2 regions of the Paenibacillus sp. SSG-1 genome follow, and region 2 is predicted to be linked to the other one. Evidence: a T-box and tRNA genes for the amino acid it is inferred to sense, from the RefSeq annotation. Region 2 holds a T-box; the other holds one or more tRNA genes.

Region 1 (3,468 bases), 1.7 Mb from region 2:
TGGTACCGTAATCCGGTATGGGGACAGTGTCAGGTGGGCAGTTTGACTGGGGCGGTCGCCTCCTAAAGAGTAACGGAGGCGCCCCAAGGTTCCCTCAGAATGGTTGGAAATCATTCGAAGAGTGCAAAGGCAGAAGGGAGCTTGACTGCGAGACCTACAAGTCGAGCAGGGACGAAAGTCGGGCTTAGTGATCCGGTGGTACCGCATGGAAGGGCCATCGCTCAACGGATAAAAGCTACCCTGGGGATAACAGGCTTATCTCCCCCAAGAGTCCACATCGACGGGGAGGTTTGGCACCTCGATGTCGGCTCATCGCATCCTGGGGCTGAAGTAGGTCCCAAGGGTTGGGCTGTTCGCCCATTAAAGCGGTACGCGAGCTGGGTTCAGAACGTCGTGAGACAGTTCGGTCCCTATCTGTCGTGGGCGTAGGAAATTTGAGAGGAGCTGTCCTTAGTACGAGAGGACCGGGATGGACGTACCGCTGGTGCACCAGTTGTTCCGCCAGGAGCATGGCTGGGTAGCTACGTACGGACGGGATAAGCGCTGAAAGCATCTAAGCGTGAAGCCCCCCTCAAGATGAGATTTCCCAGTATGTAAGACCCCTTGTAGACGACGAGGTAGATAGGTTGGAGGTGGAAGTGCAGCAATGCATGGAGCTGACCAATACTAATCGGTCGAGGGCTTATCCTAAAAGCTTTCTGAAAGAAAGCTTGCTACGGAAGCATATGCTTATTAATTCGCAGATTCGTTTCGTATCTAGTTTTCAAGTGATCAAACACTTGAATTAAATATTGTTCCCTGATAGCTCAGTTGGTAGAGCACTCGACTGTTAATCGAGTTGTCACAGGTTCGAGTCCTGTTCGGGGAGCCATTATGGAGAGGTGTCCGAGTTGGCCGAAGGAGCACGATTGGAAATCGTGTAGGCGCCAAAAGCGTCTCGAGGGTTCGAATCCCTCTCTCTCCGCCATTATAGTTTGGCCCGTTGGTCAAGGGGTTAAGACACCTCCCTTTCACGGAGGTAACATGGGTTCGAATCCCATACGGGTCACCACTTTTATTGCTTGCATCAGGGATGAGAATCCAAAAAGGGTTCGTCGGAGCGTTACTTCGATAGCATATGCATCGCAGTCTCGAACGAAGTGAGAGTATCCCATACAGGTCACCACTTTAATTATTAGCTTCAGGGATGAGAATCCAAAGAAAAAATGCTTGCCTTTTTAGTGGTTTATCTGCTAAGATATTAAAAGTGTTTCTTATGGAGGCTTAGCTCAGCTGGGAGAGCATCTGCCTTACAAGCAGAGGGTCGGGGGTTCGATCCCCTCAGCCTCCACCATGTATACTTTAAAGAAAATAAATATTTTTTAATGACGCGGGGTGGAGCAGTCCGGTAGCTCGTCGGGCTCATAACCCGAAGGTCGCAGGTTCAAATCCTGCCCCCGCAATTTATCTCCTTATTTATGGAGATACATAATTGGCCGTGGAACCGTGGTGTAGAGGCCTAACATGCCTGCCTGTCACGCAGGAGATCGCGGGTTCGAATCCCGTCGGTTCCGCCATTTATTTTCTTGAGAGTTTAGTTTGTTGCAATAATACTCTTGATAGAAACAAAATTAGGCTCGGTAGCTCAGTCGGTAGAGCAGAGGACTGAAAATCCTCGTGTCGGCGGTTCGATTCCGTCCCGAGCCACCATGAATTTAATAATAAGCATAAAAGCCGGTGTAGCTCAATTGGTAGAGCAACTGACTTGTAATCAGTAGGTTGGGGGTTCAAGTCCTCTCGCCGGCACCATATGGAGGCTTAGCGAAGTGGCCAAACGCAGCAGACTGTAAATCTGTTCTCGTACGAGTTCGGTGGTTCGAATCCATCAGCCTCCACCAGTTTTATTATAGGGGCATAGTTTAAAGGTAGAACAGCGGTCTCCAAAACCGTTAGTGTGGGTTCAATTCCTGCTGCCCCTGCCATTCGAAATACAGCTTCATATCTTTTATTATGGCGGTCGTGGCGAAGGGGTTAACGCACCGGATTGTGGCTCCGGCATTCGTGGGTTCAAGTCCCATCGATCGCCCCATAACTTATAATGACAATCTTGTTGGGGATTAGCCAAGCGGTAAGGCAACGGACTTTGACTCCGTCATGCATAGGTTCGAATCCTATATCCCCAGCCAGTTTAAGCGGACGTGGCTCAGCGGTAGAGCATCGCCTTGCCAAGGCGAGGGTCGCGGGTTCGATTCCCGTCGTCCGCTCCATTTGATTTCGGCGCCATAGCCAAGTGGTAAGGCACAGCTCTGCAAAAGCTTTATCCCCAGTTCGAATCTGGGTGGCGCCTCCATTAACTTCATATGCGCCCTTAGCTCAGCTGGATAGAGCGTTTGACTACGAATCAAAAGGTCAGGAGTTCGAATCTCTTAGGGCGCGCCATTTTTTTAACTGAATATGCCGGTGTGGCGGAATTGGCAGACGCGCGCGACTCAAAATCGTGAGGGAAACCGTGGGGGTTCGAGTCCCTTCACCGGCATCATAGAGAAAAGCCTTGGAAAATATCCAAGGCTTTTTCTTGTATAGACTAACATTGTACACCGAGCCATCGTTCGTCGTTCGTTAATCCCTCATCCTGCTGTACACTTGCACTTCTCCTTCTAATCAGCCACCTGATGATATCCCGCAGAAAGGCAGCCATATTAATTCGTATTGCGTTTATTTGTATGACTGTATGGTATTTAAAGATCCTCTGATCAATCCGTTCGTTATACCATTACTCCCTTTGAACGTTTTCCCCATCCTTGATTAAAGTTGATAAACCATTCCAGCCGGCTTTACCTGGGCTAAGCAGGCTCAATGTTTCTTTAGCTAAGTGCTAAATCCCTTGCTCAGAGCCTCCAACGACTCCCTATCCCAAGCATTGTATAAGTAAACTGCTCATTGAAGTTCCATAGCGTGTTGATCATGCCCTATAAACGGGCAATTGGAGCTGCCAGTGGAGGATGTGGCTGCCGCGTTACATGCAGAAAAGCTTGCTTCGTCTAAGGTCCGAGCCTTCCCCCGACTTAGGTCTAGGATTAAAAACCGTCTTGGGTCCGTTTTGGAAAACCCGGATTGAACCTAAAATAGAGTCATAAGGTTGATACAAACGAAAGGCGGTGACAATGCATGAGAACAAATAAAACTTCTGGTTGGGCGATCGTATTGATCGCAATCGGGGCACTGATGCTCCTGGGAGTATTCGCTCCATTATTCGGCAGGCTGATCGGATTGATCTTCCCGATCCTGATGATCGTGCTCGGCTATTATGGAATTCGCAGAGGTAAGGTGGTCATCGGTACGATTATCCTCGCATTCGGTGTCATGGGACTTCTGGCGAAGCTGTCCTGGATCATCGGACCGCTGCTGGGAATTGCCCTGGTAGTGTTCGGGATTATGCTGCTGAAAGGTAAGAAGTCGTCGAAGTGGATGTAACGGTAACAAAGAATT
Region 2 (3,468 bases):
ACGACCACGCATAAATGCTTCTCCGACCGGATCGGAGATTTTCTGGGGATGCATCCGGGAATCCGGCTGCAAATTTCCCAGGCGGGAGAGCAGGAGAAGCGGGATAAGCTGTTAAGCGGGGAGCTGGACCTGTGCATCACGTTCCCACCGATCGAGCAGCCGGGCATCGAGGGAATTTCCTTTTTGACGGAAGAAATTTTGCTGGCGGTACCTTCGTCACATCGGTTTGCGGGCCGCAGCAGCATCCGGTTAAGCGAGGCGGCGGGGGAGGCTTTTATTTGCATCCAGAGCAGCAATCCATTTCGGAAAATGACGGATCAGTTTTGCAGGCAGGCCGGGTTTGAGCCGGATATTGTGTGCGAGGTGGATGAGCATTCGGCCGTTGGCCATTTTATCCGGGCGGGAGTAGGCATCGCCTTTATCCCTGAAACGCTGGTAGACCGGATCGGATTTTCGTTTCATGTGCTGCGGATCGAGGAACCGGTCTGCCGGCGCACTTACCAAATCGCATGGCAAAAGGAGCGCTATTTATCCCAAGCTGCGCGCGAATTTCGGGACTTCCTGGTCCAGAGCTTTTAAAGCGTGCCGCTTCGTTATTACCAATCAAAAAAACCGCCCAAGGAACGGTTTCTACCGTATCACCTTGGACGGATATTCTCCTATGGGCTAACCGGAGGGTTCCGGGCAGCCCATTTTTATTGCGATTTTATCTCCGGTCAAAATAGTTGATCCCCATAGCCTCCCGCACTTCGCCCATCGTTTGGCGCGCGGTCTCGCGGGCTTTGGTGGTACCTGCCATCAGGATGTCGTCGATGTCACCGGGACGCTGTTCATACCGGGCGCGGCGTTCGCGGATCGGCTGGAGCACCTCTTCGATCGCACCGGTGATTTTAGCTTTGCAGGCGGCACAGCCGAGCGTGCCCCGGGTGCACATGTCATGAATATTGCCGCTGTCCTCGGGGCGAAAAATCCGGTGATACCCGTAAATCGTGCAGACCTCCGGATGGCCGGGATCGGTTTTGTGCACGCGCGCCGGATCGGTTGGGGCCTTGCGAATCCGGCTGCGGACCTCATCCGTGGTGGAATCGAGGGAGATGGCGTTGCCGAGGCTTTTGCTCATTTTACTCGATCCGTCGAGCCCATCCAGCCGCTCACCCACGATAATTTGCGGTTCCACCAGGACGGGGGCGTACAGCTCGTTAAAGCGCCGGACGATTTTGCGCGTCTGCTCGATATGGGGGATCTGGTCATCGCCGGCGGGAACCAGGGTGGCTTTGCAGAAGGTGATGTCCGCCGCCTGGCTGACCGGGTAGCCGAGGAAACCGTAATACAGATCCTCGTATCCGCGCTCGGCCGCTTCGCTCTTGATCGTCGGGTTGTGGCGCAGCGAGCTGACTGACACGAACATCGAATAAAACACCGTCAGCTCGGCAATCTCGGGGATCATCGACTGCACGAACAACGTCGCCTGGTCGGGATCAATGCCTACCGACAAATAGTCCAGCGCCACCTGCCGCACGCTTCCGGCCAGCATTTCCGGCGTATGAAAATGGGTGGTCAGCGCCTGCACATCCGCCAGCATGATATAGGTTTCGTACTGCTGTTGAAGCTGCACCCGGTTCTTCAGGCTGCCGACGTAATGGCCGAGATGCAGCTTGCCAGTCGTCCGGTCTCCGGTAAGGACAATGTCCTTGGGTTGTGAGTTTGTTGAAATTGTCATGGTTATTCCTCCTGAATTGAAATTGTTTTGTATACGGAACTTCATTTGCGATCATGTCTAGTAGCCCGGTCTTCCCGGGACGCCACCACCAGCCGTCATCCATGGCCATCACCTCCTTCAATCATGCAGTTTTGCTTAAGTTGATCGGGCAGAAGGACCGGCGATAGACGCCGATACCACGCTCGGGATTGGGTCTTAAGCTCATGCCTTCCTTAGGTCAAGCTCAAGACAAGTCTCCAGTCCCCATGCGCATTTCAACGCCAAAAAAGCCCCGCCCTTGGGATCTCCATGCTGAAAAATTTCCAGACGGAGATCTATCCAAGGACGGGGCTCTAACCCGCGGTGCCACCTTGATTGGCCGCCATCCTCTAGGGATGCAGCCCTGCTCAACAGGTACGGATTTCGGCGCTAAACGAAAAAAAATTGCGTATGCCTTCCTCGATACCCTGCCCCGGTTAACGGTGGGGACCTGTCGCCCATCCTACTGTCCGCTTCTTTGGGGAAGCGTTCCTGTTCAGACGGGGCACTCCGAAGCCCACTTCCGCGCGCGCCGCCACCGGCTTGCACCACCCGCCGGTTCTCTGTGAGGCCGCAATTCGCGCGTACTCTTCTTCATCATCGTGAAAATGGATTTGCACTATTGTAGCTCATTTTTTCGAGGAAGGAAAGAGGGCATCTGCCGTTATTTCGCTCCCATTCCGTTGCTATCCCATTGCAATCCCGGTGCTATTTCGGTCACGACTCCGTTGCTAACCTTTTGCTATTCCGCCGCTATTACGTTGTCATCCCGTTGCTATTTCACCGCCGCGGCCGCCAATAACACTTCCATAAAATTTTACTGGCAAGCCGTCGAAAATAAATTACACTAGGACTAATCGCCCATGGGCCTGTCTACTGGGGCATATCTTACAATCGCGAATGATTGTCGTAGAAACGCACATACTTCCCCATTTTTATTGTTGGTATATTGAAGGAAAGCCGGAGGTGTTATGACTGATGAAGCGGGGGATCCGCAATCCGCTGGCGAGAATGAACGTCAGGCAGCAGATGATCCTGCTGTTTCTGGTTCTCGTCATTCCCGTGTTTATTCTGAACGGGTACGGCAACAACAGGGCGGGCCAGATTTTAAAACGCCATGTAACCAATGCTTATATAGAGCTGAACAAGCAAAATTTCAAACTGATCAGCCGCGATATTGAAACCGTTAACAAGGTGACGGCGACGGTGTTTCAGAATTCGGTGGTCCAGCAGCTGGATACGACGGGGAAAGACACGGTGCTGCAGCGGGTGAAAACCTACGAGAAGCTGGAGCGCATGCTGAGCTCGTACTCGCAGGAGAGCGATGAGCGCGAGCCGCTGTACTATTCGCTGTACGTGTACGATCCCGGCAACCATTACTTTTTTGCCCCTTATTATCCGGAGTCCAAAAAGTCCGGGGTTTATTTCTTTTCGAACGAGGCCGAGAAGCCGGAATGGTTTGATGAGGCGGTAGCCCGTAAAGGGAACGGCTATTTGCGGCTCACCGATCATTTATCCCCGCCAGCGAAGGGGCAGTATGACCAGAAGACGCTCGGCTATGTCCGCGCGATCAACAACATTGATCAGGGCGGTACGATCGGCGTGCTGATGGTAACGAACGTCGACGCGCGGATCGGCGAATCGCTGAAGACCGTGTCGCTGCCGGAAGGCGAGTTGTATTTTACCGATTGGAACAATCACATTCTGACCTCTACCCAGCCGGATGCCGA

What was found. The T-box of region 2 lies ahead of trpS (tryptophan--tRNA ligase). A T-box ahead of a tRNA ligase gene usually reads a tRNA of that ligase, here a tRNA-Trp.
Region 1: it encodes a tRNA-Trp, which carries the amino acid that the T-box ahead of trpS (tryptophan--tRNA ligase) is inferred to sense. The anticodon was not compared.

What each region holds. Positions count from the first base shown of each region.
Region 1 covers NZ_MBRK01000001.1:7,180,116-7,183,583, forward strand. The annotation lists rRNA gene BCV73_RS32735 (23S ribosomal RNA) at 1-690, shown strand, start outside; tRNA gene BCV73_RS32740 (tRNA-Asn) at 796-871, shown strand; tRNA gene BCV73_RS32745 (tRNA-Ser) at 876-967, shown strand; tRNA gene BCV73_RS32750 (tRNA-Glu) at 977-1,051, shown strand; tRNA gene BCV73_RS32755 (tRNA-Val) at 1,258-1,333, shown strand; tRNA gene BCV73_RS32760 (tRNA-Met) at 1,369-1,442, shown strand; tRNA gene BCV73_RS32765 (tRNA-Asp) at 1,480-1,556, shown strand; tRNA gene BCV73_RS32770 (tRNA-Phe) at 1,614-1,689, shown strand; tRNA gene BCV73_RS32775 (tRNA-Thr) at 1,713-1,788, shown strand; tRNA gene BCV73_RS32780 (tRNA-Tyr) at 1,792-1,877, shown strand; tRNA gene BCV73_RS32785 (tRNA-Trp) at 1,888-1,961, shown strand; tRNA gene BCV73_RS32790 (tRNA-His) at 1,993-2,068, shown strand; tRNA gene BCV73_RS32795 (tRNA-Gln) at 2,091-2,165, shown strand; tRNA gene BCV73_RS32800 (tRNA-Gly) at 2,172-2,246, shown strand; tRNA gene BCV73_RS32805 (tRNA-Cys) at 2,256-2,329, shown strand; tRNA gene BCV73_RS32810 (tRNA-Arg) at 2,342-2,418, shown strand; tRNA gene BCV73_RS32815 (tRNA-Leu) at 2,436-2,515, shown strand; gene BCV73_RS32820 (LiaF transmembrane domain-containing protein) at 3,148-3,453, shown strand.
Region 2 covers NZ_MBRK01000001.1:5,481,655-5,485,122, reverse strand. The annotation lists gene BCV73_RS25210 (LysR family transcriptional regulator) at 1-579, shown strand, start outside; gene trpS (tryptophan--tRNA ligase) at 707-1,720, opposite strand; T-box leader at 2,038-2,348, opposite strand; gene BCV73_RS25200 (sensor histidine kinase) at 2,717-3,468, shown strand, end outside.